3 regions of the Sporosarcina sp. CAU 1771 genome follow, and region 2 is predicted to be linked to each of the others. Evidence: riboswitches for the same ligand, from Rfam matches in the RefSeq annotation. Region 2 holds a riboswitch; each other region holds the start of a gene.
What was found. Region 2 has a riboswitch for cobalamin ahead of ACXYMX_RS02690 (ribonucleoside-diphosphate reductase subunit alpha). Riboswitches for the same ligand answer to the same signal wherever they lie in the genome.

Region 1 (10,824 bases), on a different contig from region 2:
AGTTACTTTTACCTGATCTCCTGCTACAATTTCTTGACTAGGGTTTGTAAGATTTTCAATTCTTACGTCAAGTGGACGAGCTGTCATCACATGGTATTCAGCTTTGCCATCCTTTGCTACTTTAACAATATTGCGCCCTTCGGTTAACAAAGCTGTAAAAGAACCATCTTGATTTGATGTTACTCCATCCGTTGAAAACGTCGCTGTTCCATAAGAAGCCGTGTCTAAACCGTGATTTATTTCTGGGCTAAGCACACTGACCGTGCTACCTTTAGTAGGTGTAAATGTGAAATAAGCACCTGGCTCATCTTTAACGTAATAAACACTATCAATATCTGCATCAAAAATACCGTTTTGAAGGTTCATAATCGCATTGCCTGTTTTACCTTCATTTGCTTTTTGGTTGCGCTCTTGATTACTTTCGATGCCTGTTGAAATGCCTGTTTCACCTTGGCCAACTGTTACAACAAATAGACCGACATTTTCTGGCCAAATTGCACTAAATGCATCATCCGCATCCTTAATGTATGTTGAACCGTTTACTTTCAGCGCATCATAAGTAACTTTTACAATCGCTGTCCCATCTTTTAAGGCCTTTACTGTCGCATAGCTTCCTGGTTTTCCAGGTTCAATTCCCACTACATCATCACCTGTAATAATTTCATAATGAAAATCAGGCTCAAAGAAGTAGTTACTAATGCCTTCAATTAAAGCTTGCCAACTACGTAGAGGAAGTAATTTAAAATCGTCACCTTGATTTAACTTCAAATGATTTTGTTCATTAATATTTAAATATAGGTTGCCTTCGAGATACGTACCTTTATTTAAAATAGCCGTCGGTGGTAAAATATCTAGCTGCTCTTTCGTAATTTCCATTTTTGCATTTTGTGCATTCGCTGCGAAAGTACCTGTATTTGTCAGCTTTCCTTCTTGGTTCACACGGTAATTATAGGTCCCGTTGTTCGAAAGCTTGAATGCATATGTTTTTGTACCATCAGTATTGATTATTGCTTCACTTTCAGGTTGGATTTCCCCAAACGCGATGAAGTGTTTAACTTTTTGCCCCACAAACAATTCAGCTTCCTGTGGAATTGTGAATGTTACATTTCCTGAGAATGGAATTGCCACATTTATTGCTTGGGCTGATGATGCAATTGGTATTGTAATAACATTACTTAACGCAATAAATTCAGTGTGTTTTGCATCAGGTTCAAATGTATAGAAATATGTCTTCCCCGTAAGTGCCAAGACAGGAATTTGACCTTGTGCAGTTACTTCACCAAACTGTAATGACGTATCGTCTGGCGAATTCTGTCCCACTTTGACAGTGTAATCATTGTTTACAGTCCAACCTGCATTACTTGCTTTAAAATTAAGTTGGCGGAATTGAAATTCTTGATTTTCTTCGGCAGTAACTGTTAGTTGCCCGCCACCGACACTGTTATCGTTGCTATCAAAACCTTCATATCGGTAGTTCCCAACTTGTAGAGTTGTTGAATAAACTCTATACGGCCCTTCAACACCATCTCCGATACTGATTTCTTGTTGGTTAGCATCGTAGAGCTTAAGGCTAACTGCCTTAGGTGCAACGGTAAACTTTACTTCACTTTCAACAGATGATCCTGTTTTTAATCCAGCACTTTTTGCCTGATTAAATGCTTCCGTGGCTTGATTTAACGCTAAAACTTTCGCATCAATATTTTCTTGAATTGCTGTTTCATCTGCAATTAGATCCTGAGCAGATAGAATGATATTTACATACGCGTCTAATTCGGCTTGTGTTACCCAATTTTCAGTAGTGTCTATATCTTTTCCGTCTACACTTACTTTTACTAAGTCTTTGTTTTGCTTAGCTTCCTCAATCGCTGTTTGTAATGCTGTTTTATCAACTTCTTCTATTTCTTCTTTTCCATCTAATACATCGGTTAATTTTTCAAGTGCTGCATCGACACCTGCTTGGCTGCTTTCCATATTTATAAGCTGTGCGTATGCCGCATTATAAGCAGACTGTACATTTGCATTTGCTAAAATTTCGTTTTTGTTTGGGGCACTATTAATCTCTGCAACTTTTTCTGTTAGTGCATCTTTGTTGGCTGGATTAATATAACTATCTTCACCACTACCTCCGCCTAAATCACTTCCAAGGCCATGTACTGTAAACTGCCATCTAATGACGTCGCCATCTTCTGGAAACACCTGGGAGGCACCTACAGGGATAAACTCATTATTGACCGCTACCATCCAACCAGACATATTCGTGTAATCATATTGACCTAACCAATCAGATTTCGTTCGCCCATCAATTTGGCCAGATTTATCAAGAATGTATTGTGGAATTTTCACTTCTCCGGGATTTGGATCATAAACAGATGCTAAATAGAAGCTGTCGTCTATAGTTCCAGTGTTGCTATAATTCTCATCCCCTAAAAAGTCAACCAAAACTTGAGCAACTTTATCTCCCTTATTAAAAGGTACTTGAACAGGCTCTTTTATGTATCCTTGTCCTAGGGTAAATTTTTCAACAGAAATCGTCACGTAGCCGGCTGGTTCAGCCTCATCTAGTGCCATAATCTCGATTTTTGCACTATCATCCGTTGTACTTGAGTCGGGCATTTCTGTATCTATCCCGGTATCTATATCGGTGTCTATATCCGACCCTTCTTCATTTTCTTCATCAATAATAGTCGTGGAACTATTGTCCAATTCGTTCGATTCGAACTCCCGTACTTCTGCAATTGCAGCTGGTGATAATAGCGAGAATGATAAGATGAAAATCATTGCTATATTCAACCACTTTTTAAGAATACTCATTTTTTACCTCCTCAAATTTGTTTTACAAACCTGCACCTAACAATCTTCCTATTAGTCACAACACCCCCCATCCCTTGTATAGAAACCAAAAAGCCCTCACCTCCAGAAAAAAGAGATAAGGGCAGATGTATGCTCAATAAATAGACGAATAGATTGAAAGATACACGATGCTACCTTTTTCCTGGAAGGTATAATGCATGGATATCTTGGCAAGTCTCCTGACTTATGGGTTGAATCGTTTCTTCTGCCTTCCCAGTTTTTCAACCAGTGGCTGTGTAGAAGTCACTTCCCAATTACAGTGGCCGGACCGTTCAGGATTTTCACCTGATTCCTTATTAATCTTTTACCCGAAGGCAAAGAACCAAAATAGTTAGTATTTAGTTGTCATTTATTAGTATAGAAGTATTGGGAAATTTATGCAACTTCTATTTTCCCACTCCAAAAACCGTCGATATATTACAATCCGGTCGTTTCCCGCACAAAAAGGATTCCCCATAGAAACATTATTTACCAGAACTCCGTATTTTTTGTGGAAACGCAATGCCAGTGTGTGACATTGACGTTGTTTCAGACGGGACTTAAGTAATGATTCGCCGATATGTGGTGTGATTGCGTCGATATAAGCCCGATATGTGCCGATATACACTCCAAATGCGTCGATAAAACACAATCCTGTTGTTTCCCACATACAAAAAAAGAATGCCTCACGAATGAGACATCCCTCTGTTCAGTTACCACGATCGATTCCAAATAGGCGCTACGCTTGAGAACTTACCTTTGTAATAAGCAAGCGGATTTCCGTCGTCAAATTCCATAGATGTAACTTTCCCCACATAGATTACGTGGTCGCCGCCGTCATATGTCGCCCAAGGTTCGCAGTCTACATACGCTAGTGCGTCTTGTATGCGGTCTCCGTACTTCCCTTTTTCGAATGTAAAAGGTGGCTTATCAAATATCCGACCTGCAAAGTGCATTGCTGTATCTTGTTGGTTTTCTTTAAGAATATTTACAGTGAACGTATTGTCTTTTAAAAAATCGACTGCCTTCGTTGTTCGATCTACTGAAACGAGGACGAGTGGTGGATCAAGTGATACGGATGTAAATGAATTTGCAGTGAAGCCGTGCGTTCCTTGATCCGTTTCACAAGTTACAACTGTTACACCCGTTGCAAAACGTCCCATACAATCCCTAAATTCCTTCGTGTCCAAAGATATCACCCCTCGTGCTTTCTATTACAAATAGTATATGTGTATTTATTTATCTAGTCCATTGAAAATACTTTAAAACAAGAGATTAGCGGGGGAAAACACAGTTATTTATTTACAGGAATCCCTCTACCATACATTTCGTGGTGCGAAATATATATTTTTATGTTATACTGAGGAAGTAAGACATTAATCCGAACACTTTGATTACTCCCTTTTATTTGTATTAACTGCAAAATTAGTGGTTCATTCGGAAATAATATGTTTTTAAATATTATAGGAGGTACTTATGTTAAAGTTTGAAAATGTATCAAAAGTGTACGACGGTGGATTTAAAGCAGTAAAGTCCGTCAACTTTGAAATTGAAGCAGGTGAATTACTTGTCCTTATTGGGCCCAGTGGTTCTGGTAAGTCTACCACAATGAAAATGATCAACCGCATTATCCCCCACACAAGCGGAACAATCTCCATCAACGGCAAGGATATCAAATCCTACAACCAAGCCGAACTTAGAAGAAGCATTGGTTATGTCATTCAACAAATCGGCCTTTTCCCCCATTATACGATTGAAAAAAATATTGCTATCGTTCCTCAACTAAAAGGTTGGAAACAGGACGTTATTCAAGCACGTGTAAAAGAACTTCTTGAATTAGTTGGTTTAGATCCTGAAATTTACGCAACTCGTTACCCAAAAGAACTTTCAGGTGGTCAACAACAACGTATCGGTATTGCGAGAGCTTTAGCATCTAATCCTGATATTATTTTAATGGATGAACCCTTCAGTGCGCTTGACCCAATTTCACGGGAGCAGCTGCAAGGTGAATTGCTTTCATTGCATAAGAAACTGAAAAAGACAATAGTTTTTGTAACACATGATATGGACGAAGCGCTAAAAATGGGCGATCGTATTGCCATCATGAAAGATGGAGAGTTGCTGCAATTAGACACTCCTGAGAAATTACTTCACGAGCCTGCACACGGATTTGTTGAAGAGTTTATGGGTAAACACAGAATCATTCAAAATCCTGAACTCATGCCCGTTACTGAAATCATGTCGGAATCCATCGTTACTTCACTTCCGAATCGTTCTCCGGAAAGAGCCCTCGCTCTCATTCGACAACGAAAAATTACGAATCTTGTCATCGCCGATGAAGATAACAAACTACTCGGTATCGTGTCTGCTTACGATTTAATTAAAAAATTAGATAAGATTAAAACGATTGACGAAATTATGACTACTTCGGATGCTGTTTTACTTGATTCAGCTTCAGCAAAAGATGCAATTATTATGATTGACTCTTCAGCATACGGAATGATTCCAGTTGTTGATAAAGACCATAGAATATTAGGTCTCGTTACTCGCGGTTCCTTACTTTCCGCCATGTCCAGCCAGTGGACAGAAACGGAGGATGATTTAGTTGAATAACATGAATATATGGCAACAACTCGTTGAACAAACTCAATTACGCTGGGGAGAAGTGCTAAGTGCAACTTCCATCCATATACAGCTCGTATTTTTCTCGATGATCATTGCAACAGTTCTTGCGGTTACTCTTGGAATTGTCGTAACACGTGTACCTCAACTGAAAACAATTGTTTTAGGTGGAACAGGTATTCTTCAAACAGTACCAAGTTTAGCTCTACTCGGATTTATGATTCCAATTTTCGGAATTGGTGTAAAGACAGCTATTGCTGCACTATTTCTTTATTCGTTACTTCCAATTATGCGAAATACGTATACAGGAATTAAAGATGTTGATCCGGCTACGATTGAAGCTGCACGTGGTATGGGTATGACAAGCATGCAAATTCTAGTGAAAGTTGAACTACCACTCGCAATCCCAGTAATTATGGCTGGTATTCGAACAGCTGCAGTTATTAACGTTGGTAATGCTACACTTGCTGCCTTTATTGGTGCTGGTGGACTAGGGGACTTTATTTTCTTAGGTATTACGCGCGGAATCGATGGACTTATTTTACTTGGAGCCATTCCAGCCGCACTTCTTGCGCTCGTCCTTGAAACGTTCTTTAGTGCCGTTGAACGTTGGACAACGCCGGAAGGGTTGAAAAAATAATGAAAAAGAAATTAATTTTAAGTTTCGTAACGATTCTACTTGCGAGTGTTCTTTCGGGGTGTATTTTCATAGAGAAAGATTCACTTCGTCTCGGGTCCAGGAACAACACTGAAAGTATTATTTTGTCGCATGTTATGGGGCAATTAATTGAAGACAAGTCGGAAATCGAAGTTTTGTATAAAGAAAACTTGGGTGGATCATCGGTAGTATGGAACGCGATTACAAACGGCCATATCGATGTCATTCCAGATTATACGGGAACAATCGTTGTTACGTATTACCATGAAGAACCTGGTACAGCCGAAGAAACGTTGAAAATGACCAAGGAACTTGTTGATGGTGACGGTCTTGTCGCATTTAACACGTTCGGCTTTAACAATACGTATACACTCGCACTTGATGAGTCGATTGCTGAAGAAAACAACATTGTCACATTCAGTGACTTCGCTGCATATTCACAAGATTTTACGTTAGGTGCTGTGTTTGAATTTATTGACCGACCGGATGGTTTACCTGGTTTTCAAGAGGAATATGGTCTTTCATTTAAAACTGTAAAAGGAATGGACCATGGAATGATGTATCGCTCGATTAGTGCAAATGAAGTAGATGTTATTAACTCATACACGACAGATGGGCAGCTTCAAGTCTATGATTTACGAGTGTTAGAAGACGATAAGTCTTACTTCCCGCCGTATCATGCGCTTCCACTTGTTCGAAAAGAGACTCTCCAGGAATATCCTGAATTAGAAGAGATCCTTAAGCAACTCGAGGGTATGATTGATGAAGAAGCGATGCAAATCATGAACGGTAAAGTCGATAACGACGGCATGATGGTCGAAGTTGTTGCGAGAGAGTTTTTACAGGAAATCGGTTTGATTGATAAATAAGCCTGATAATTTTGGACGACTTCGATGGAATATCGAAGTCGTTTTTTTGTGGTTGATGCAGGACTTAAGTAGTGATTCGCCGATATAGTTCGTGTATGTGGCGATAAACACTAGTAAGTTGCCGATATAGGCACACGATACGGCGATATACACCCCATGTACGTCGATAAAAATAAAAGCCAGTCAGTTTTTTGTATTTACCAAAAAACTGGCAGAGACATAACTATTATGGATTCTTAAGATTTACATAATTGGTTATATATTACTACTCAGTGTGATACAATATACTCACCAACTAAAAGGGGATGAGGAAGAATGAGAGAATTAAAGAAATTCACTATGCTTTTCTCCATACTTTTTATACTTTTTTTACCATTAACTAAAACTGAAGCCGCAAGCAACTTTACCGATGTTCACCATTACCAAGATGAAATTGGCTACTTAGTCAATAAGGAGATTATTAAAGGCTACCATGATAGGACTTTTGCACCACTTAAAAGTGTTACAAATGCACATGTTGCCGTCATGATGGTGCGAACACTTCAATTGGATACCGCAAACATTTCGAACCCTGGATTTAGTGATGTACCAACCACTCACCTTTACTACAAAGAAATTGCAGCTGCTACTCAAAGTGGTTTATTCGCAAAAGGACAATTTTTCAATCCTGAAAAAGCGAGTACTCGAGGAGGAATGGCAAGAGCGATTGTTGCCGGATTAAATCTGAAAGGCGATACAACAATTTCTTTCTCGGATGTTTATTCAACAAATATAAACCGTGAATATATTTCCATTTTAGCCGACAACAACATTACCACAGGCTACACCGATGGAACCTTTAAACCAAACGATCCTCTAAGCAGAGCACATTTTGCCGTTTTCCTTTCAAGAGCATTGAATGATGAATTTAGACCTATTCCCTCTACAACTCTTACAACTTCCCAAATTAATGAATTGCACGACAATAAAATTGTAACGATATATACAGAACATGCTCAAAGCACTGGACAAGGCAGTGGTATTTTAATAGGTGAAGGCCTTGTACTAACTAATGAACACGTTATTGATCAAATGAAAAACGGGGTCGTGCGTTTTAATAATGGAGACATTGTTGATATTGCAGGAATCGTTCGAATGGACAAGAATAAAGATCTCGCTTTAATTAAGCTAGCTAAGAACATTCAAATGGAGAGCGTTACATTTAGGCCATTTAACCAGCTAACTAAAGGTGAAAAAGTAGTCGCAATTGGAAGCCCACTTGGTTATTCAAATACGATTTCCGAAGGGATTATTAGCGCTCTACACAGGGAAATGAATGGCGTTAATATGATTCAAACAACTGCTTCTATTGACAGCGGTAGTTCTGGTGGTGGACTATTTGATCAACAGGGTAGATTAATAGGTGTTACTACAGGAGGAAGAAAAGATAGTGTTGCAAATATTAACTTTGCTGTTTCTGTATCCGAATTAAATGATTGGGATTCAATCATTTCTTCGTCATACAACAACATCCCGATTCTTAACAATAAACCGAGCATTCCGGATACGAATTATTCTTCCGAGCTCTTCCGAAATGTTAAAATGGGCATGACTAAGAGCCAAGTAAAATCAGTCGAAACTGCTAGACTGATTAACGAAACTAGTACTTCTCTTCTCTATGCAGATACTTCGTACAGAGGTTTTCCAGTAGATGTTTATTATACTTTTGATAGATACGGATTAAGCAGCATATTCATCACTTTTCTGGGTACAACTACTTTCACTCTAGAAGAGTTAGAGTTATTATTTGAATACGTTCTCTATGAAATGGAAGAAGAGATAGGCTTGGCTGACTATTTAGATACAAATTGGCTTGATGATGATAACGGATATGATTTAATAGCGCATTGGTACTCTCCAGTAAAAGCTTCTTGGAGAATTCATATGACATATGATTACAAAGAAAACGCATCTATATTAATTATGAGCGATAATAATTAATCCCACAAACACTATACAAATTTTATAGGATATTAGACTAATCGATAAGTAAATACACGCAAATAAAACACTCCAAACGTTTGAAGCAATGAACGTGTGGAGTGTTTTATTATGGATAAATTATTATGAGTAACTAGAATTATTAATCTACAATTGATCATTTTACATCATCAAAAGGAAGTGAGACGAAAGAAAGCTTCGTTTCCCCGTCTTCAGCAATGCCCTCTATTCGCTTTTTTAACAACCAGAATTTACTTAGCTCTTTCTTAACTCACGCTTTAATATTTTACCAGAAGGATTACGTGGCAACGCTTTGATGAATTCTACCTCTTTAACTTTCTGAAACTTCGCCAATTTTTCATTGCTAAAGTGCATTATTTCTTCACCGCTACATTGTTGCTCTTCTTTTAATACTACATACCCTTTTTTTATTAATAATTAATATCCGACACTCCATTATTCACTAAAAATCTCCGGCATGCTTCTTGGAATCGTGTATTTATGTATACATTCCGCCACTGATATTAATCACATGCCCATTAATATAATTCGAAAGTGGAGATGCTAAGAAGAAGATGCTTTCTGCTGCTTCTTGGGCTGTTCCAACACGTTTTTGAGGGATGGATTGTTTAAACATTTCTCTAACTTTTTCAGGAATACCAACCGCTACACCATCGACAACTTCTCCAAGTTCTTTTGCTTGAGTTAAACGAGTGTCTATTACTCCAAAAGCGACTGCATTACAATTTATATTAAAACCTGCCCATTCTTTTGCTACGGTTTTTGTTAACCCAATTAATCCGGCTTTTGCGGAAGCATAGTTTGCTTGGCCGGCATTCCCCATAACACCTGCAAGGGAAGATACATTCACGATTTTACGGTGATTCACTATCCCTTGCTCCATTTCCGCCTTCGCTGCATCACGAAAATACGGGGCTGCTTCACGAATCAAACGAAAAGGTGCAATGAGATGAATATCTAACATTTTTTGAAATTGATCGTCTGACATTTTATGAATGACGTTATCCCATGTGTAGCCCGCACTGTTCACTAAAATATTCAATTTACCATAAGCTTCAATCGTTTTACTCATAATTTCTTTTGGAAAATCAACTGCTGTAATATCTCCGACAACTGCGATTGCATCTCCGCCTTTATCTTTGATAGCTTGAACTACCTCTTCCGCTGGCTCTCTATCCATATCGGAAATTACGACACGTGCCCCTTGTTCTGCCATCATTTCCGCTAATGCACGTCCCACGCCTCTACCTGAACCTGTTATAATTGCTACTTGCCCCTCTACTAATCTCATCAATAATTCCTCCCTTTTCTCCCTAAATAAATTAAACTAATTAGCCTTTATACTTCCGACTACGTCTAGTTACCTTCTAATTAATTGGAGTATAACTAGACGAATTTTATGCAAAAAACATCCGCTCAACATAGACATCAACGGTCTGTATAGTTTTTAGTTCAACTAATATAGTCCTCTTTTTCAATCATTCTTCGCGACAATAAATTGACCTGTTAATTTTATTTCATCGTCTTGATTTTTTACAATTAGTTCACCGATTAAGCGTTTTTCACCATTCTCTTCTGTTTCCTCTGTAATGTGACCGTTTACATTTAGTTGTTCACCGGGATAGGACATTTTAGTAAATCGCACTTTAAATTGGCGTAAATCTTTTCGTGGAAACCACTGAGTAAGTGCTTGTCCGGCAAAGCCCATCACAAGCATTCCATGAGCAATAACTCCACCTAGTCCTGCCTGTTCTCCAATAGGAACAACGGTGTGAATAGGGTTGAAATCTCCCGAAGCTCCAGCATATCGAACTAACTGTATGTGTGAAATTTCTGGTTTTTCCA
Region 2 (10,824 bases):
AAGTGGGCTGTACTCATACCATGAAAACGAAGCTCCACGTGGACATCCCCGAGGCTCAAATTCAGGCATTTCCGGGCCACATGATGGGTAGTCAATCTGCTGATTTTCCCAAGTAATGATGCCGTTCTTAACGAATACTTTCCAACTACAAGAACCCGTACAGTTTACACCGTGTGTTGTCCGCACGACTTTGTCATGGGACCAACGTTGTCGATACATGTTTTCCCAGTCGCGACTTTTTTCTTCTAAAATCGACCAACTACCCGAGAACTTCTCTGTCGGCTTGAAATAATTAAGACCAAATTTTTTCTTCATTCGAACAAACAACTCCTTTTAAGAATGACTACAAACACTTCCAGGCGGTATACTAATCTCTCACTTATCAGGGAAATCAAAACTTTGTTCCTTTACATATATCTAATTGTAGAATTTGTAGAGTTTTCTTTCTATTAGGGATGCGCCTATTTAATAGGGGGGAAACCCTTACTTTTTGAAAATAAAAAGCGGTAAATGGATTTCCTTTATATCCCATTCACCGCTTCGTTATTATGAGCTTTTCAAACGGCTCCTTTAAGTTGTTCGTTAGATTGCTGCACGGACGCGGTCGAAGAGCACATTGTTTTCTAAATGCACATGTTCGAACGTATCTTTCTCCAACTCCTCAAGGCGTGCGTATACAAGTCTATACGTTCCACAAGCATCCTCATGGGGAGTGAAATCATTTGTAATATTCCTTAATTCGAATAGTAGTTTCCCTGCATTGTCATGCTCGGATTCCAATTCGAAAATATGTGGCTTTAATTGCTCTTTTACAGCTTCTGTTGGATTATCGAGAAATTCGAGAATTAGAGGAAATACGTTTTGATCTTCATCCTCTGTATGATCAAGAAGTTCTTTCCGCAATGTTTTAAAGATTTCTTGAATTCGAATTAAATGCGGATGGTTTTCACCATGAACCTTCACTACTTTTGTAATGTATGGTGCCAACTGTGGAAGTTCTGTTCGGAGGTGCGCATGGTACTTTTCTTGAATATAAGCAACTAGTGTTTTTTCTCCGAATCCTGTCGGGTCCATACTTTGTCGTGTACTACGGTTTTGTTCTATTTCTTGAATCCGGGTCAGAACTTCTTTTGAATCTAAATTCCGCTCTTCTGTTGCAGCCAAGAGAGAGATCTTTCCACCGCAGCAATAATCAATGCGGAGCTGTCTAAATAAATCTGCACTGTTTGGTAATGCCGTGACAATATCGGAGACTTGTGTATCAAGAGTGATTTGACTCATACTAGAATTCCTCCTTTTTATTTGAGATGAAGTATCGATTCTGATTATACGAAACATCCATCGGAATCGATATAAGGGAATCCCCCCTGTTTCTTTTCTCTGTCTATATCATAAGTTAAGCGTGGATGAGGTACTGTGATATTAATCACAGATTCATATGATGTCACTCATTCTTCATATTTGGAAGGTGGTTAACGGAGAGTGGGATTTGTTGGTGCGGGAGTAAAGTCGATTGCGCGGACATTAACGAGCTTAGCCCGGACAATAAACTCTTTTCCGCGCACATCCACTGATTGCCCGCACATCCCGGACGATTGCGCGGACATTAACGTGATTACCCCGGACAATAAACTCTTTTCCACGGACATCCATACATTGACCGCACATCTTCGACGATTGCCCGGACATTAACGTGATTACCCCGGACAATAAACTCTTTTCCACGGACATCCATAGATTGACCGCACATCTTCGGCAATTGCGCGGACATTAACAGGAATAGCCCGGACAATAAACACTTTTCCACGGACATCCACGGATTGACCGCACATCCTCGAAGATTGCCCGGACATTTACGAGAATACCCCGGACAATAAACACTTTTCCGCGCACAACCACGGATTGACCGCACATCTTCGACGATTGCCCGGACATTAACGTGATTACCCCGGACATAAAGCACTTTTCCGCGCACATCCACTGATTCACCGCACATCTTCGACGATTGCCCGGACATTAACGTGATTACCCCGGACAATAAACTCTTTTCCACGGACATCCATAGATTGACCGCACATCTTCGACGATTGCCCGGACATTAACATGATTACACCGGACAATAAACTCTTTTCCGCGGACAACCACTGATTCACCGCACATCTTCGACGATTGCGCGGACATTAACGTGATTACCCCGGACAATAAACTCTTTTCCACGGACATCCACTGATTCACCGCACATCTCCGACGATTGCGCGCACATTAACGAGAATACCCCGGACAATAAACTCTTTTCCCCGGACAACCCGTCTAACCCACTCAACAAAAAAAGCGCACAGCCTCAGCCATGCGCACTTGCTCCCTATTACAAATCGTCAAACCCATTCAAATCACTTGTTTTCACATATTGCCTTGAGGCTTGCTCGAAGAAATCTGTTTTTGTATCATCGAAGCTATCCACATACGCCTTAATCCAACGCATTGGATTGTCCGTAAACTCGAGGTAGATTTCACTCAGCCCGAGCATCCGCAGCATTTTATTCGCGCGGTACTTGATATAGCCTTCCATTTCTTCCAAGTCGATGCCTTCGATTTCCGCTAATACGTATTGACTCCAGGCCACTTCTTGTTCAACGGAATGCCTAAATTGATCGTAAATCCACTCCGTAAACGCATCCGTATTGTACTCTGGATTCTCTGCTAATGCTGCTCGAAAAATGTCGCTAATTGCTTTCCCGTGCTGCAGTTCATCACGATTAATATACGACACCATTGTCGATGTGCCGACCATTTTTTGATTTCGCGCCAAGTTGTAGAAAAATGCGAAGCCACTGTAGAAGAAAAGTCCTTCGAGCAAAGTCGTATAGACCATCGCTTTTAAAGCGGATTCAATCGTCGGTCGCTCGGCAAATTCATTGTACACATTAACGATTCGTTCATTTCTCCGAAGAAGCACTGAATCTGTTCGTCCCATTTCAAACGATTCGATTTGCTTATCCAACGTCGTTACAGAAGAAAGAACGTAGGCGTAGCTGTGATTATGCTCACTTTCTTGGTCCGCAATCGTAGCCATCAACGATTTAACCGACGGGTCCGTTGTAAACTGCGAAATCCTAGCTGCGATGTCCGTTTGTGGACCGTCCAACGTCGCTAACAAACCGATAATCTTTAAAAAAGCGGCCTGTTCTTCCTGAGGCAATGTCGGAAACTGCTTCGCATCTTGCGTCATATCGACTTCATTGGCCGTCCAAAACAAAGCTCGGATACGTTGCCTTAACATATAAAAGTGCGGGTGAGCTAAGTCATTCCAATTTAAAATGCCGCTCGCTTCCCCACCAAAAATTGCTGTCGATTTATTCGGTTGTGCTGGATCTAATACTTTTACGCGTTCAAGTGTAACCATTGTTGTAAAACCCCTTCCGTCCAGTTTCGTATTTTACTTTCCTGTGACCCTCTTGGACTTTGTTCGATTTTAAGTGGGTCTAGTTTGGATTGATAAAATCGCGCCAATTTCACCGCGGCCCCGCAGAAAAGCTCGTCTCCCCCGAACTGCGTATCTCCCGTTCCAAAAACATAGACATTATCGGGTTTGTAGCCGACGTCCGCGACGAAATCTTTTACCTCGTTCGGCGTCGAACCACTATCCCATGTAAATGAACCAATGAGCACCGCGTCAAACTCCCGAGGATTTGGAACGACCCCAATTCCAATACGGTACAAATGCACGTCCACGCCTTTTCCGACCAAAGTTTCTTCGATGATTTCAGCCACTTCTTGCGTATTTCCGCTCCAAGATGCGTAAGCGATTAAGAATGACACCATTCACACTCCGCAATATCCGTTGCGCTCGAACGGGTATAATACGTTGTCTTCATACCCGATTTCCAAGCTTGGACATGCAAATCAAGTAGAACCGAAGCACGAATTGTATTCGGCACATATATATTAAACGAAATGGCTTGATCGATATGGCGCTGTCTTGCCGCATTTTGTTTCACAGACCACCGCTGATCGACGATGTACGCTGAACGTCTGTAAATATCATACGTGTTGTGATCTAAATCCGGTGCGACGGTTGGTAACTTGTAATCCTTCTTCTCTTCATGGAAAAACGGTTTAAATATCGGGTCAATCGAAGCCGTCGAGCCCGCAATTACCGATGTCGATGAATTCGGTGCAACTGCCATTAAATAACCGTTTCGCATACCGTTTGTAGAGACATCTACACGAAGTTCACGCCACTTTTTTGAGTCATAGCCTTTATTCGAAAAATAATCCCCAGTTTGCCAATCCGAGCCTTCAAATAATGGATACGCACCTTTTTCTTTCGCTAATTCCATGGATGCCGAAATTGTTAAATAAGCGATTTTCTCATAAAGCTCATCTGCATAATCAACCGCTTCGTTCGATTCCCACTGAATTCCCTTTAACGCCAATAAATGATGCCACCCAAATGTCCCCAGTCCAATTCCTCTGTACCTCGAGTTCGTTCGAGCTGCTTGCACAACCGGAATCTTGTTTAAATCAATGACGTTATCTAACATGCGCACTTGAATTTTGATAAGGCGTTCCAAAACATTTTCAGGAACCGCTCGTCCTAAATTAATCGAAGATAAGTTACACACAACGAAATCACCTGGTTTTGACCGCGTCACAATCACATCATCTTCTAACGTGACCGATTGAAACTCTGTCGCGCTCATATTTTGAGTGATTTCTGTACATAAATTCGAAGAATAAATCATTCCTTCATGCTTATTCGCATTGGCACGGTTTACTTCATCACGGTAAAACATGAACGGCACACCTGTCTCCAACTGGCTACGCAAAATTCTCTTCATCAAATCAATCGCCGGAACGGTTTCACGACTCAAGGTCGGATGATTTACACACGCTTCGTACTTTTCCCGGAAAGAACCGCTTCCTCGCTTTTCATCGTAAAAATCTTCCAACGAAAAGCCCATTACTTCACGAACTTCATGCGGATCAAACATATGCCAATCACCACGTGCTTCGACTTGTTCCATGTATATATCCGGCAGACAAACACCTGTAAAAATATCATGTGCACGCAAGCGCTCGTCACCATTATTTAATTTCAAATCGAGAAACGTGAAAATATCCTTATGAAAAACATCTAGGTAAACAGCGATTGCCCCTTGTCGTTGACCCAACTGATCGACACTTACCGCCGTATTATTTAATTGCTTAATCCAAGGAAGCACGCCACTTGAAGCCCCTTTAAACCCACGAATCGCTGAGCCTCTACTACGAACTTTCCCCATATAAACACCGATGCCACCGCCGTATTTCGACAAATTGGCAATGTCCGTGTTGCTGTCATAAATTCCTTGCAGCGAATCGTCAACTGTATCGATAAAACAACTCGATAGTTGCCCGTGCGTTTTCCCTGCATTCGATAACGTCGGCGTCGCAACCGTCATATATAAGTTGCTCATCGCCCAATACGACTCCGCTATCTTTTCTAGACGGTCAACAGTTTCATCTTGCATGAGCGTCATTGCGATCACGAGCCATCGTTGCTGTGGAAGTTCAACCGCCTTTTTATTGAAATCAACTGCGACGTAACGGTCCATAAATGTCTTTAATCCAATGTATGTAAATAACTTATCTCGCTTTAATTCCAATAAATGCCCTAACGCTTGCAGATCTTCCCTTGAATATTTCTCAGTTAGAACTGGTGTATACAATCCTTTTTCAACTAACGTTTCAACATGATCCGCAAAATTCACATAGACTTCCTTCCCATTTTGCAATTCATAATCTCCATATACTTCGTACAGCAGTATTCGCGAAGCAACAAACGTCCAGTACGTTTCATCTTCTGCGACAAAGCTAATCGCTTCCAACGTCATTGCTTTTGCCCAAACCGAGTCCTTCTGTCCAGGAAATCGACTTCTCCAACGTTCACTCACTTTTATAAGTGGAGCCATCTTCTCCACACCAAATTCATTTTCTAGCTCGATCAGTAGCTGCTCTATTCCTCGTACGTTCACTTGTGTTGTCATCTTTTATCCATCTCCTTTGAAATTGGCTTTGTTAAATAATGTTGTTGATTTCAATTTATCCAGCGTAGAAGCGACAAGTGTGAGCCGAAGTAGGAAGACCGACAGTGAACTTCTTGCGGGCTTCCTACGGGAGGCCATCACAGAGCGCCGGAGCGATTTCTGAATCTCGCTTCCTCGCAAACTGCCTTGTTCTTTTCGACGCGGTGTCTAGTCTGCATTCGCCAGCCTCTCGGGGTCACAAGTCATTTTGCTGGGGCCTAGGTCATGAAACTGTTGCGACAGGACGTCGCGCACTTAAGTTGCGTTCCTTCATGAACGGAGAATTCCGCTTTTCCATAGAAAAAAGCGATGAATCCGCCTCTTCGGCAGAGCCATCGCTCATAGATTTGTAAGTTGGAAACAGAATGAGGTCGTGAAAAATCCATAAAAAGACGGAATGATCACGGATACCCGCTCGCTTCCACCTCTCAACCCCCGAAGAAAGTGTCGCTTGACGATGAAAAGGCAGGTCTACTGGCTTGCGCGTCGTCCTTCCACTTGCCTTCCCATGGAGTTATCCACAGTGACGTTGTAAGTGGTCGTCAGCGTTTACAGTTGCGGGGACAGCTCCGACATTCCGGATTCCCTTTTAAACCGATTATGGTACCTATTCATCGTTTCACACTATATGTAGTATCTTATTTACTTACTATACCCTAACATGTTGTGGTCGTACTTGCAATTAGAATTTATCGAAAGTCAAAAAAACACCAAGCCCGAAGACCTGGTGTCATTCACTACTTATTTACTTGCTTTGTATTTGTCTAAATGCTCTTTTGCTTTTGCTGCATCTGCTTCAAGAGTATTTCCTGTGTCTACTAGAGGGCTTAGTGTCGAGAATGCTTTTACTTTGTTCCCGCCGTAGAAAGTTATGAAATCTTCTTGATTGATTGAATAAAGAACTGCTTTTCGAAGATCTTCGCTTTCAGCAACGTCACGACCTGCTGTATTGAAAATCATGTACGTTACAGCGTTACTTGGTATTTTTTGCAACTCTAACTTCTCGTCGCCTTCAATTACATCGAACTTCGTTTCAGGAACTGCATAGAACATATCAATTTCGCTGTTACGAAGAGCTGCAAGTGTACTATCATTGTCTTTAATAAAGCGCATTGTAACGTTTGTAATTGATGGCTCATTCTCAGTTCCTACCATGTAAGCAGGGTTTTTCTGGAATTTTGCATCGTAATCATTTTTTGTAATCATGATATATGGACCACTTGTATATAATTGGTTGTCGTATTTATTTCCTTCAGTTACTGTATTTACGTCACCGTAAGGAATGTCTTTATCTACATCAAATGTAGCAACATCATATGTGTTAATACTTTCAACTTGTTTTTTAGAAACGATACCAGCTGATTGGTGAGCCAAATAGTTTAGTACTTGTGGGAACGGCTCTGTTGTAGTCATTTTCACAACTTGGTATTTTCCTTCTTTGTTGTTTGAAGCTGTTTTTTCAGCAACTAATTCAGAGATTTTTGTTTCTAAACCATTCTCAAGTGCTTCTTTAATTGTTGAAGAACCTGAAGAATCTTTAATTCCTTCTAGTGATGCAAGATCTGTTACCAGTTCAACATCCTTAATGTGCTCATGTAAGCTATACGTACGGTGATCTGGAACAGAGTCTTTGTCTTTTGCACGGTCAAGTGAGAATTTCACGTCGTCAAATCCAACACGTTCCCCAGAATCTACAGCTACTCCGTCAGTTACTTTCGCAAAGTTAATGTCATCACGTAAGATGAAGTAGTATTCTGAGTTTCCTTCAGCAATACTGTGGTTTAAAGATAATGAACCATCAGAAGTAACATTGTCGTCGTCCGTTAAGTTTACTAAACGCACATGCATATTCGTGTTAATGATGTTAATCGATCCATCGTTTGCTTTAACAGGATCTAATGCAGTTAATGTCGATTGAGTTTGTGACAATACTAAAGGTTCTGTTGCTGATTTTGATGCATCATTGAATTTGATACCTTCCCAAGGAAGTGAACGAGATTTAGATAGACGAACTGAGTTAATATCTAATTTGTCTGTGTTCACTGCTTGTGTTTTAAGTGAGCTGAAAAGTGGTGCAATGTAAGCTTTTTCGAAAACTAGGTATTCTTCAAACTCTTTATACGTTGAAACATAATCTTCTGGTGTTTCTGTACTTGCTTTGTCAATTAATTCGTCCATTTTTGAATCCGCATTTATGCTATAATCTCCGTCTGTTTTAAATAGTGAACGAACTGCGTAATCGGGATTCCCCGTCACTGTTGTCCAACCACTCATTGAAACGTCAAAGTTTCCTGCATCTTGTTGCGCTTTGTAGCTACCATAGTCTGGTTGCATATTAATTTTCACATCAAAACCATTTTTTACAAGCTGATCGCGAACGATGTTAAGGTTGTCCTCATCGCTGCTCATTGCAAGAATTTCAATTTCAACTTTAGCTGAATCTGTCCCACCATCATTTACACCTTTGTCTGTTTCTTCTACGTCTGACTTCGTTTTAACACAAGCCGATAAAACTAATACTAGGGCAAGCATTATTAATAACATACTTTTTTTCATTGTAAATTCCTCCTGAGAATCATCTTTTTTTGTTTTAAAAACGGGTTAATCTAATTTTGGATCTAGTGCATCGCGTAATCCATCTCCAAGAAAGTTAAAAGATAGAACTAGCAAGATGATCGCAAGACCAGGGTAAATCGCTAAATATGAATTGGACTCAAGATACGTACTGCCCAACTTCAAAATATTTCCCCATTCCGGAATATGTGGTTCAACTCCGAGTCCAAGATAACTTAAACTACTCGTTGCAATAACCGCACCACCAATTGTTAGTGTTGACTTTACAATCATCGGGGCTAACGAGTTGGGCACAACATGTTTGAATATAATCGACAAATCCTTTTCACCAAGGGCTCGTGCAGCATCAACATATTCTAAATTCGTAACCATTAAAACGTTCGCTCGCATCGTTCGAGCATATGTAGGAATGGAACCTACGCTGAGCGCGATAATTAAGTTCGTTGTATTTGCTCCGAAAGCTGCAATAATTGCAATCGCAAGCAATATACCAGGTACCGCATAAAGAACATCAAGCAATCTCATTATAACATTGTCTGTGTGGCGGCCATAGTATCCTGCAAACGCGCCGAGCATTCCCCCTATAACGGCTGGAATAATTGTCGATAGGAATCCGACGATTAGTGAAATTCGCGCTCCAAATACAATTCTTGAAAATAAATCTCTTCCAAAGTTATCGGTCCCGAGTGGGTATTGAATACTTGGACTTTGTAAAATCGTTGAATAACTATTTTCAATGGCAACGCTGTAGTCGAATGTAAAATTACTACAAACCGATATCGAAAGCATAACTACGATAAAGAAAAGACCCAATATCGATGTTGTATTTCGGGTAATTTTCCCCCAAATTGTATCCCATTTGACAATTGTTGATAGGTCAAAGTTCCGTGACTTCATAACAAGGTTAATTCCTAGGAATAATGCAAACAGATTACCTGTTACAGCCGTCAACAACAATGGGATAGCGATGAAAATCATCCAAGGTTTCGTCGTTTCTGCTTCAACGTATTTTGCAACTAGAATTAGTGTAACTAAATAGAAAATTGCAATTAGAAGTAGTACGCCCATGGCCGGTAGAAATGTGTCGGATACATAAGGTTTAAACAGATTCAGTGCAGATATACCCACTATGAATATTTGAGTAAGTAGTGCATAGACCGCAAACGTATACTCGGTCGTTTTTCTTTTTTTAATCAAATTAAAGGCAAAAGCAACAATAATCACATTACCTGTTAGAATGCTCAATAATTGAAGATATCCAAGCTTTCTTGTTGAATTTTGGATATGCCCCAACTTGATCAGATCACTTTTGATTTTTAGCGTTATGAATAACTGTAAAACTGTGAATAAAGCATACGCTGCAAACACACTAAACATGAAAGGCTTAAGTGTTTTAGAAGCAAAATCAAAACTATTCAACAGAAAAATAATTGAAAGTACAAGTGAGATAACTAACGTGAAGCTCGCCTGTGTATACTCCGATGAAACCTTTAACGCCTTCTTTTTTTCCAACTTTTCCATTACATCCATTATTTCACCTGCTTTAACTTTGCTTCATTTTGGAACGTATTCGTGGATCAAAAAATGCGTACAGTATATCAATGAGTATATTTACCAATGAAATGGTAATTGCGATATAAACAACTCCGCCTAAAATGGCAGGAATATCAGGAATAAATTGTTTATCTACTATATAACTACCAATACCGCTAATATTAAATACCTTCTCAGTTACAGCCGCCCCGCCTAGCATTGCGCCGAACAGAAGTCCAATTACCGTAATAATCGGGATCATGGCATTTCCAATCGCATGTTTCCAGAGAACTTGTCTCTGATTCAACCCTTTTGCTTTCGCTGTAATAATATAATCTTCATTGATGATTTCCAGCATCGACGAACGCGTCATTCTCGCTACGGAAGCCGTGAGTGCCGTTCCCAGTACGACGACTGGCATAATGATCGACAAACTGTTTTGTGGACTAAAGGTTGCTGGCAACCATTGTAATTTAATCGAGAAGTTTAGAATGAAGATAAGTCCTTGCCAAAAGTTTGGTATTGATAATCCTAAAAGTGCAATGAACATAAACGTATAATCGAGAAATGAATTCGATTTCGTTGCTGAAATAATACCGATTGGAATCGCTATCACTACTGCCATGACAAGTGCATAAAGCGTGATTTT
Region 3 (10,824 bases), 160 kb from region 2:
CTCCTACCATGTTCATAGTCTTGTTCTATTGTCAGTGTGGACATGGAACAGCTATTTTATTCATTCAGGAAACAGCATTCGCACACCTTTTTTAAAAGACTTTCGGATACGTCATTTTATGAGTACAATAGAATGAAGAAGCAAAGGATTGGTGGAGGTGTACGAGTGGACTATAAAAATCAGAAACTAAGCGAAGAAAAAGTGTTCAAGGATCCGGTGCATCGGTATATCCACGTGCGCGACCAAGTCATTTGGGATGTCATTGGTGCAAGTGAATTCCAACGACTTCGTCGAATTCGGCAGCTGGGTACTACCTATTTAGTGTTTCATGGCGCGGAACATAGTCGTTTTCATCACTCGCTTGGTGTGTACGAAATTGTGCGCCGAATTATAGACGATGGTTTTCAAGGAAGACCTGAATGGGATAACGATCAGAGACTGGTAACATTATGTGCTGCACTATTGCATGATCTTGGCCACGGTCCATTTTCACATGCTTTTGAAAATGTGTTCAATCTTGATCATGAAGACTTCACGCAGGCAATTTTGCTCGGGGATACCGAAGTGAACACAATACTTCGGCGTGTCGCACCAGATTTCCCACAAAAAGTGGCGGATGTTATTGGGAAAACGTATCCGGACAAACTTGTGGTTAGTTTAATCTCGAGTCAAATCGACGCGGATCGTATGGATTATTTGCAGCGGGATGCTTATTTTACGGGTGTTTCGTATGGTCATTTTGATATGGAACGAATTTTAAGGGTTATGCGTCCAGAAGAAGAGCAGGCTGTAATCACATACAGTGGCATGCATGCGGTCGAAGATTATATAATGAGTCGCTATCAAATGTATTGGCAAGTATATTTTCACCCTGTATCTCGAAGTGCAGAAGTGATCTTAACGAAAATTTTACATAGAGCAAAGCATTTAAGTGAAACAGGCTATTCATTTAAACAAGAGCCGACGCATTTTCGATCTTTTTTTGATGGAACCTTTTTATTGGATGAATACATTGCGCTGGATGAAGGTGTAATTACAACGTACTTTCAGCTTTGGATGAAGGAAGAAGATCCGATTTTATCCGACTTGAGTACACGTTTTATTAACAGGAAACTATTTCAGTACGCTGAATTTAATCCTGCGACAGAATATGAAAAACTTTTTGAGTTAGGAAAGTTGTTTACACAAGCAGGTTTAGATCCTTTATATTATTTAGTTGCGGATTCATCATCCGACCTACCGTATGATTTTTATCGACCGGGTGAAGAAAATGAACGTTTACCGATTTTCTTGAAAATGCCGAACGGTGAATTAAGCGAGCTCTCCAGATCATCCGATATTGTGGATGCCATTTCAGGGAAGCGTCGTACGGATCACAAAATCTATTTTCCAGAAGATGTTTTAGAAGCAGGAAAAGAAAGCAATCCTATATATGGGCAAATTTTAAACCTCATTAATAAACATGCCACGAAGGATTAATTGCTTTGAGGCGGATTAGAAAGGGTGGCTATTTTGTTACAAGAACACGCAAAAGTTGTGCAGTTTATTTCATTGGCAAATGAAGTGACGGGAAGAAAGAAATTGCAGAAGATGATTTATATAGCGAAGAAAATGAATTTCGCATTTGATGAAAAATACGAGTTGCATATGTATGGTCCTTATTCAGAAGAATTAACGCTTCGTGTTGAAGAGCTATGTGAAATGGGGTTTCTACACGAACAATGCATAGACAAAGGTTCTTACGTTCAGTACAAATATGAAGTTACAAATGCTGGAGAGCGGTTTCTAGATACTGCGGAGGCGGCACATGAAATGTTGCTAAGTTGTATTGATTCGATGAAGGAAAAAAGTTCGAGGTTTTTAGAATTGGTATCCACGCTTCTTTATTTCGATCATCTTAATAGAGAAGAACAAATCGCTAAAGTGCATATTGTGAAAAATAAACTAAACTTCACGAAAGAAGAAATGGATAACGCATTTGCATTCATCTCAGAAATGGAAGAGTTTTCGGTGAATTAAACCTTAAATTGGATGGGGAGACAGACAATGAGTGTTCTAAAAAGCAGAGTTTTTAAAGGTGTTTGGTCGATTGTAACAATACCTATAGTTGTCGCCTTATTTCTGATGTTAACAACGAGTTACTTTAATACGAAAGAAATAAATCTACTCACATCGGGATGTTATGAAAATGGTGGAGTGGTGAATATGGTTATCCACAATAACTTGACAGGTAGTTATTCATTCGAGTGCGAAAAATAAAGTGAATACATATCGGTGCAAATGAAAAACGCTCATTTCTGAGCGTTTTTTTTACGTATTACTTATCTGCTGAACGGACTCCGGCGACGGCGTGGTCGCTTTTTTTCAATTCTTCAATAATCACATGGACACTTGTAGCAGGTGCTCCAGTTGTTTCAACGATCGCTTCAGTTACGCGTTCGCAAAGAGCTTTTTTCTGTTCGTCGCTACGACCTTCTAACATTTTCACTGTAACGTATGGCATACTATTTCCCCCTTCCTCATAAATTCCAGTATACTTAATATAATAACAAAGTTGGAGGGGATAAAGAAATGACGAACGAAGAGAAGCCAAAAACAAAATTAGGGTTTACCATTATAAAAGACGATCCAACAGATGGTCATAAAGGATTTGGGATTGGATCGTTATCACTGGAAAACGTTTCTCCCGTCATCATTGACGTTGAAGAGGAGATTGCGACGATTGAAATTGGAGCAATGCACGCAAGAAGCCCGTTAGAACGCGGCATTAAATTCTTACGCGAACGCGAACCTTCTGAAGGTGGAAAACAGTATTGGCTTGTGTGGGTCACAATTGATTACCAAGAAGAAGGTCCATACTATGCAGGCGTGACAGCTTGCGAAATGGTTGTAAATCGTGAGAAGAGACGGGGATACAAAGATTTTATCGAACATATGAATAAGATGGACAAATCGATAAAACGTCAAATAATCGTTGAGGAAATGGACGCAACGTCTAAAGAGGTTCTCGCGGATTTCCTTATAGGACATAACAAAGAATTATGGGATAGAAGTAAACCAGAACTGCATGAAGAGTTAGGGCGGAAATAAGTACACTTGTGAACGAAATATGACAAATATAAGATACTTCCGCTTACAAGGTTGAATGTGTACTTAAAAGGAAGTAAACTAAAATTATAGCTTGCGAATAAGCTAGGACAACCGGAATAGTTTATACAGACAAAAAAGGTTTCAGACAAACCCAAGCATGAGATCTTTTTTGTGAATGAATTCTATACTGGTAAAAAAGCTTTCTTCCTTCAACGTAAAGTTGAGGAAAGAAAGCTTTTTTGATGTTCATATATTATTTTGTACATAGTAACTGATCACGAAGCATTTAGTGCAGCGTCATTCAAAAAATGAAAAAGGGAATAGATTGAATGTCCTTCCTTTATTTTCGGCATTTGAACGGGTTTCTCGTAAAGATTTATCGGTGCATAGTTTTTGTGGCATATCCTTGTCTTTTACATAAACAAGCCGCTGTCGCTCGCATTCATTTACGGCAAGTCCACCTGTTTCAACGTCGATGATGACACCACTTACTCCTTTTGGAGGGATGAAGGGCTCAGGTGCCGTACCGCTGTGAACAGTTTCCATAAAATCAATCCAGATTTTTTTCGAAGGGGCAAAATCTTCTGTTTCGGTCAATTGTCTACCTATATCATAACCCGTCCATATTCCGGCTGTGAGCGATGGAGTGAACCCGATTAAATATTGATCTGAATTGGTTGTTCCAGATTTAGCTGCATAAGGTCTTGTTTGTTTATGGCGCATAGACAATCCAGTTGCTGTCGAGTAGTCATTAAAAACAGGGTCAAACATGCCGGTCATAAGATGTGTTAAAACGAACGCATCTTGTTCGGAAATTGCTTGCTTGGCAACTTTTTCTTTTTGCTCGTACACGGTTTTTCCGTTAGCGTCGGATATCGAAATGATGGTCCTCGGTTCGATTTGCGTTCCTCCAGAAGCGATTTGGTTGTACGCGCTTGTCATTTCGGAAAGCGTAACGTCCAGTGCACCGAGTGCAACCGCTGGAGATTGTGGGAAGACGGCTTCAATCCCAAGTCGTTCTGCGACGGAAAGGTAATTTTTGTACCCGATTTCCTCCAACGTTTTAACTGCAAACACATTGTCTGAAATGGCAATTGCTTGTGCGAGTGAAATTGGGTGATCAGCAAATTTGCCATTAACGTTTTTCGGTTCATAAGATGAGCGACCTTCATCATACGTGAATATTGTTTTTTCGGTAGATAAAAAAGTGAGTGGATTATATCCGTTTTCAAGTGCGGCGGCATATAAAATAGGTTTAATCGCCGAACCTGGTTGTCGTTTAGCTTGCGTTGCACGATTAAATTGATTTTCTGCGTAGTCAAGACCACCGACAAGTGAAGTGATGGCTCCAGTATCCGTCTCCATAGATATAAAGCCGACTTGCAACCCACTATCCGGCATCCAATTTTCCACTGTTTCTTCTGCGGTCTTTTGGTGATGCGGATTAAGTGTTGTACGAATTGTCCACCCGCCTTCAGCCGGGTAGCGTCCCTTTTCGGTTAATAATGTTTCGGCTTCTTTCCAAACAGCGTCAAGAAAGTAAGGAGCTACGCGCTTTGACTCTGCCCATTCTTTGTTTTTCAAAACAAGTACCGCGTTCTGTGCTCTTTCAGATTGCCGTTCGGTAATGTATTTTTGTTGCTCCATTAAAGAGAGAACGAGGCGTTTTCTTTCTGCCGATTTTTCTGGATTGGCAACTGGTGAATAAACGGAAGGTCCTTTTGCAATCGCCGTAATTACTGCAGCTTCTTCCAGTGTTAAGTCGATCGCTGATTTTCCAAAATAAAATTTACTCGCAGCTTCTACGCCGTACATCCCATGTCCAAAATAAATTGTATTTAAATAACCTTCTAAAATTACATCTTTGTCATAAAAGCGTTCCATTCGATACGCATACAATGCTTCGTTGATTTTTCGTTTCCAAGTCTTTGCGTGTGTTAAGTAAAGGTTTCGAGCATACTGCTGGGTAATTGTGCTGGCGCCTTCCGCTTTACTCATTGATTTAATATCCTTTAAAATAGCGCCCGCGAGTCGTTTATAATCAAACCCGTTGTGACTGTAAAACTTTTGATCTTCGGTTGCGATGACTGCATCGACTAGAAATGGCGACATTTCATTCAAGCTAACCCAATATCGGCGCTCCGCAGAGAAGTGGTCTCCGATTTGTTTTCCATCTTTATCAAGAAATACAGACGCTTTCGGCACGTTAAGTGAAGGGGCGCCTGTGATTTGTGCATACAATCTAAGTGAGAAAAATAGTGTAAACAATGCTGTGAAAACGGTAAGCGTTATTAACAAGAACCGGCGTATTGCCAGTTGTCTCTTTTTTTGTTTTACATAAACCGTACGCCTCATTGCATCCCACCTCGTCCACGTAATTGAATCTAGTATGCGAACTAGTGAACAAAATTAAACCCTTTATTATGAACATTTCTAACGAAAGAGTAGACATGATTGAAAAATACAGCGATAAAAGGATATAATAAGAAGATGTTTGATTTTATCGTCGATCAGCACGTGTTTGATAGTGGAGCACGATCATTTTAAAATGCACTATTTTATTTTTAATTAATGGAATTCACAAAAAGGGGTTGAACGTATGGAAAAGCAATACGTAACCATACAACTTAAATCATCGATTCAGCATCCTGAACAGGACGAAGAAACGCATAATTTACAACTAACCGGGGAATGCATTCAGAAATCGGGTAGACTGTATTTAAAGTTTGTAGAAACGCAAGATAGCGAAGCCGTTCAGACGACTGTTAAATTAGGTGAAGAAGATGCACTTATTATGCGCAGTGGGGCAGTAAATATGCGACTTCCATTTGAGTTAGAAGAAACCAGACCAGGCAACTATGGAAATGGACCCGCCGCTTTTGAATTAATCGTCCAAACAAAGCGACTTGAATTTGTGGGGAATGTTTCAAATGGGCAATTCAATGTCGGTTATAACTTATTAGCAGAAGGAGCAATCCTTGGAACATACAAATTATCGATTACATATTCGGAGGGAACAAAATGAACGCAGTAGAAAAAATTCAACAAGAAGTAAAATCAGCACTGCATGAAGCAGTACTCAAGGCAGGACTAATTGAAGAAGCGGATATGCCGTCCGTTATTTTAGAAACGCCAAGAAGTAAAGAAAATGGAGACTACGCTACGAATATTGCAATGCAATTGACGAAGCTAGCGAAAAAGCCACCTCGTGCAATTGCTGAAGCGATTGTAGAACATGTTGACAAAGTGAGTGCATCGATTGAAAAAATTGAAATTGCTGGACCAGGTTTCATTAACATCACATTGAAAAAAGACTACTTACAAGAAGTAGTCAAAACAGTTCTTGAACAAGGTGAAGACTACGGTCGATCGGATGCAGGCGCTGGAGAAAAAGTACAAGTTGAATTCGTATCCGCGAATCCAACAGGAGATCTTCACTTAGGCCATGCGCGCGGTGCATCGGTGGGAGATTCTTTATGTAATGTGTTGGACATGGCAGGTTTTGATGTGAAACGTGAATATTACATCAACGATGCAGGAAACCAAATTGACAATCTTGCCAAATCAGTTGAAGCACGTTATTTCCAAGCACTTGGTGAAGCGTGTGAAATGCCAGAAGACGGCTATCATGGACAAGACATCATCGAACTTGGAAAACGTCTCGTTGCAGAATTTGGGGATAAATATAAAGATGTATCAAAAGAAGAGCGTTTTGCGTTTTTCCGTGAATACGGCTTAACGTATGAACTTGCGAAGTTAAAGCAAGATTTGGAAGATTTCCGTGTACCTTTCGACAATTGGTTTTCTGAGACGAGTCTCTACGGAAGCGGAAAAATCGAAAGTGCATTAGAGAAATTGCGTTCGAATGGCCATGTGTTTGAAGAAGACGGTGCAACTTGGTTCCGTTCAACTACGTTTGGCGACGACAAAGACCGTGTGTTAATTAAAAACGACGGCTCGTTCACGTATATCTTGCCAGACATTGCCTATCACGAAGATAAAATTCAGCGTGGATTCGACAAGCTCATCAACATTTGGGGTGCGGATCATCACGGGTATATTCCCCGGATGAAAGCTGCAATCGAAGCGCTCGGATATGACCGCGATAAGCTTGAAGTCATCGTTGCGCAAATGGTTCACTTATACAAGGACGGCGAGCGCATGATGATGAGCAAACGTACAGGTAAGGCGGTTACATTACGTGAACTCGTTGAAGATGTGGGTCTAGATGCAGTTCGTTATTTCTTCGTTATGCGTTCTGGGGACACTCAAATGGACTTCGACCTAGATTTAGCGGTTTCGCATTCAAATGAAAATCCGGTTTACTATGCGCAATACGCACATGCTCGAATTTCATCGATTCTACGTCAAGCAGAGGAAATGAAGATTACTGCGAACCCAGAAGGTACAGCGTTATTGACATCAGAAAAAGGAATTGATTTACAAAAGAAAATCGGTGACTTCCCAAGTATCGTAGCAGATGCTGCGCGCTCTCGTTCACCGTACCGTGTTGCAACATATATCCAAGAACTAGCTGCAGCATTCCACTCGTTTTACAATGCAGACAAGGTGTTGGATCCAGAAAATGTTGAGCTATCAGAAGCGCGTTTGGCTTTAATAACAGCCGCTCGTACAACGATTGCGAACGCATTAAAAGTTATTGGCGTATCTGCACCTGAAAAAATGTAAAATTCTTTGCTGCCGCACTGAGGTGTGGCAGTTTTTTTTGATGAAATTAATAGTGCGAATGTCATGATTCGCCGATATATCGGTTGTGAGCGCCGATATCGTGAGCTGGAGCGTCGATATCGGGTCAGTTGTCGCCGATATATGAGACGCAACCGCCGATAAGTGACACTCGAGCGCCGATATATAATAGTAGAGAACAGGTTAAAACTAATTGGCGTATCTGATCCTGAAGAAATGTAAATTGCTTTGCCGCACTGAGGTGTGTCAGTTTTTTTTGATGAAATTTATAGTGCGAACGTCATGTTTCGCCGATATAACGGTTGCAAGCGCCGATATCTGGAGCTGGAACGTCGATATCGGGTCAGTTGTCGCCGATATACAAGACGCAAGCGCCGATAACCGACACACGAGCGCCGAAAACCAACAATAAACAGCCAGTATCGACAAAGGCGAAAAATGTAGTATAATAAAAGGCGAAAACAATTAAATAATCAAAAAAGTAAAGGTGCCCTATTCTCAAGATAGGGTTAAAAGGGAAGCCGGTTTAATTCCGGCGCGGTCCCGCCACTGTAAGTGTGAGCCAATCGTTTTAGATCACTGGAAACTTCCGGGAAGATGCGATGCGCTAGGAGCACAAGTCAGGAGACCTGCCTTTACGAAGTCACCTTGATACCTACGAGGATTAGGTTGGTGTAAAACTGCATATTTTTATGTGCTGATTTTTACCCTAACAAATCCTTCGTGCAAGCGAGGGGTTTTTATTTTTTGAAAAAACAGGAGGAAAAGAAAATGAGTAAAGCAATTAAGTTATGGTTGTTAGCCGTGCTAGCAGTATTTTTATTAGTCGGGTGTGGAACAGGTTCTACTGAAAAAGAAGAGACACCTGAAGTTGATGAAACGCCACAAGCTGAAGTCGAGAAGCCAGAAGAAGAGGAAGTAGTCGAAGAAGCAGCATTTCCAATTACGTTAACAGATGCTGTTGGAAACGAAATTACATTTGAAAAAGCACCAGAGAAAATTGTATCTATGATTCCAAGTAATACAGAAACATTGTTTGCATTAGGTCTTGGTGATCAAGTTGTAGGCGTCAATGATTATGACAACTACCCACCAGAAGCGCTTGAAAAAGAAAAAATTGGCGGCATGGAATTTAATGTGGAAGCAATTGTTGCCATGACTCCTGATATCGTTTTTGCTCACGAATCTGGACTTGGAATGGGCGATGAAGGTCTTCAGCAAATTAGAGATGCGGGAGTTTCTGTGTTTGTTGTGAAAACTGCAAACAATTTTGATGAAACGTATGCTGCAATTGAAACAATTGGACAAGCAACAGGTAAAACTGAAGAAGCTGAAGCGATCATTACAGATATGAAAGCACAAGTGGAAGAAGTACTTGCAAAAATTGCAGATGTTGAAATAGAAAAAACAGTATTTGTTGAAACGTCTCCTGCACCGTCAATTTATACGCCAGGAAAAAACACATTCATGCAGGAAATGCTTGAAATGCTTAAAGTTGAAAACATTTCAGCTGACCAAGATGGATGGTTCGCTATGGAGCCAGAGGAAATTGTGAATCGCAATCCAGACGTTATTATTGTGATGTATGACTACGTTGAAACAGCTGTAGAAGACGTTTATGCACGTCCAGGTTTCGACACAATTACTGCAATCAAAGAAGAACAAGTGATTCAATTAGATGAAAACAAAATAAGCCGTACAGCACCGCGTTTAGCAGAAGGCTTGGAAGAACTTGCAAAAGCCATTTATCCAGAGGTATTTGGTGAGTAAATCAAGCGTTGCCTACCTAGTGTCCGCTGCCACGCTTCTTGTGGCGGTGTGGCTCGGGGTATCCATCGGGACAGTTAAAATCCCGATCAGTACGTTTTGGAATGCGGAAGCGAATGAAGTCGCATCGAATATTTTATGGAATATACGGATGCCACGTGTTGTGTTAGCAGGCCTTGTAGGAGCAGCGCTAGCTATATCGGGAGCAGCTTTTCAGGGACTACTTAAAAATCCGCTCGCGGACCCATATACACTTGGAGTGTCATCCGGAGCATCTGTTGGTGCTGTGATGACACTCTTTTTTGGCATTTCCCTTCCATTTCTAGGTACATATACGCTACCCATATTCAGTATGGTCGGTGCAGCAATAACGATGTTTTTAGTCATGGGTTTTGCGCGCTTAGTTGACCGCTCGATGAAAATGGAAACGATTATTCTCACAGGAATTATTTTCGGTTCGTTTCTCGGATCGGTTTTATCACTAATGATTGCGCTTACTGGGGAAGAACTTCGCCAAATTATTGGTTGGCTTCTCGGCAGTGTATCTATGCGCGGTTGGAATTACGTTTATATGATTTTACCTTTTGTCGTCATCGGTTTCCTGCTGCTTTGGTTCAACCGCAGGGAACTTAATGCGATGTTGTTCGGTGAAGAACGTGCGCATCATTTAGGTGTCAACGTGAAACGTCGAAAGTTCATGATCTTAATTGGTGGGTCTGTGTTAACGGGCGCGGCAGTTGCTGTATCAGGAACAATTGGTTTCGTAGGTTTAGTTGTACCTCATATGACGCGTCTATTATGGGGGTCCGATCATCGTCATTTATTGACGTTATCCTTCATGAATGGGGCGTCACTCCTAATCATTTGTGATCTTGTGGCACGCACAATTATTTCACCAACAGAACTTCCAGTTGGTGTCATTACCGCATTTATCGGAGCTCCGGTATTTGCATTTATCTTTTATAAACAAAGAAGAAAGGGGGCTATGTGAGATGCTGCATGTCGAAAATATTTCAGGTGGTTACGGCAAAGAACCTGTAGTTCAAGCGATTTCATTTCATGTGAATAAAGGGGAAGTACTCGGTATCCTCGGACCGAATGGAAGTGGAAAGTCGACGCTGTTGAAAGTGATTTCTGGAATCCTCGCTGCACAGGAAGGAACGGTTACGGTTGACGGGAAAGTAGCGTCTGCCTATTCACAGAAAGAATTCGCAAGAAAAGTGGCGGTCCTACCCCAATTACATGCACATGCTTTCTCTC

Region 1: it holds a riboswitch for cobalamin, as region 2 does, so the genes downstream of both, ACXYMX_RS11200 (DUF4430 domain-containing protein) here and ACXYMX_RS02690 (ribonucleoside-diphosphate reductase subunit alpha) in region 2, are expected to answer to the same signal.
Region 3: it holds a riboswitch for cobalamin, as region 2 does, so the genes downstream of both, ACXYMX_RS03425 (ABC transporter substrate-binding protein) here and ACXYMX_RS02690 (ribonucleoside-diphosphate reductase subunit alpha) in region 2, are expected to answer to the same signal.

Annotation. Positions count from the first base shown of each region.
Region 1 covers NZ_JBTLRN010000016.1:18,904-29,727, forward strand. The annotation lists gene ACXYMX_RS11200 (DUF4430 domain-containing protein) at 1-2,811, opposite strand, end outside; cobalamin riboswitch at 3,003-3,192, opposite strand; gene ACXYMX_RS11205 (flavin reductase family protein) at 3,543-4,019, opposite strand; gene ACXYMX_RS11210 (betaine/proline/choline family ABC transporter ATP-binding protein) at 4,306-5,442, shown strand; gene ACXYMX_RS11215 (ABC transporter permease) at 5,444-6,091, shown strand; gene ACXYMX_RS11220 (glycine betaine ABC transporter substrate-binding protein) at 6,091-6,978, shown strand; gene ACXYMX_RS11225 (trypsin-like peptidase domain-containing protein) at 7,294-8,958, shown strand; gene ACXYMX_RS11230 (AMP-binding enzyme) at 9,214-9,390, opposite strand; gene ACXYMX_RS11235 (SDR family NAD(P)-dependent oxidoreductase) at 9,458-10,270, opposite strand; gene ACXYMX_RS11240 (MaoC/PaaZ C-terminal domain-containing protein) at 10,454-10,824, opposite strand, start outside.
Region 2 covers NZ_JBTLRN010000002.1:8,332-19,155, reverse strand. The annotation lists gene ACXYMX_RS02710 (nitrate reductase subunit alpha) at 1-315, opposite strand, end outside; gene ric (iron-sulfur cluster repair di-iron protein) at 583-1,281, opposite strand; gene ACXYMX_RS02700 (ribonucleotide-diphosphate reductase subunit beta) at 2,366-3,403, opposite strand; gene ACXYMX_RS02695 (flavodoxin) at 3,382-3,822, opposite strand; gene ACXYMX_RS02690 (ribonucleoside-diphosphate reductase subunit alpha) at 3,807-6,029, opposite strand; cobalamin riboswitch at 6,516-6,694, opposite strand; gene ACXYMX_RS02685 (ABC transporter substrate-binding protein) at 6,810-8,624, opposite strand; gene ACXYMX_RS02680 (ABC transporter permease) at 8,670-10,172, opposite strand; gene ACXYMX_RS02675 (ABC transporter permease) at 10,186-10,824, opposite strand, start outside.
Region 3 covers NZ_JBTLRN010000002.1:167,241-178,064, forward strand. The annotation lists gene ACXYMX_RS03385 (HD domain-containing protein) at 166-1,479, shown strand; gene ACXYMX_RS03390 (YwgA family protein) at 1,513-2,019, shown strand; gene ACXYMX_RS03395 (hypothetical protein) at 2,047-2,259, shown strand; gene ACXYMX_RS03400 (2-hydroxymuconate tautomerase) at 2,318-2,503, opposite strand; gene ACXYMX_RS03405 (YwhD family protein) at 2,572-3,090, shown strand; gene ACXYMX_RS03410 (transglycosylase domain-containing protein) at 3,388-5,445, opposite strand; gene ACXYMX_RS03415 (YwiB family protein) at 5,690-6,115, shown strand; gene argS (arginine--tRNA ligase) at 6,112-7,779, shown strand; cobalamin riboswitch at 8,266-8,448, shown strand; gene ACXYMX_RS03425 (ABC transporter substrate-binding protein) at 8,569-9,567, shown strand; gene ACXYMX_RS03430 (FecCD family ABC transporter permease) at 9,560-10,555, shown strand; gene ACXYMX_RS03435 (adenosylcobinamide amidohydrolase) at 10,557-10,824, shown strand, end outside.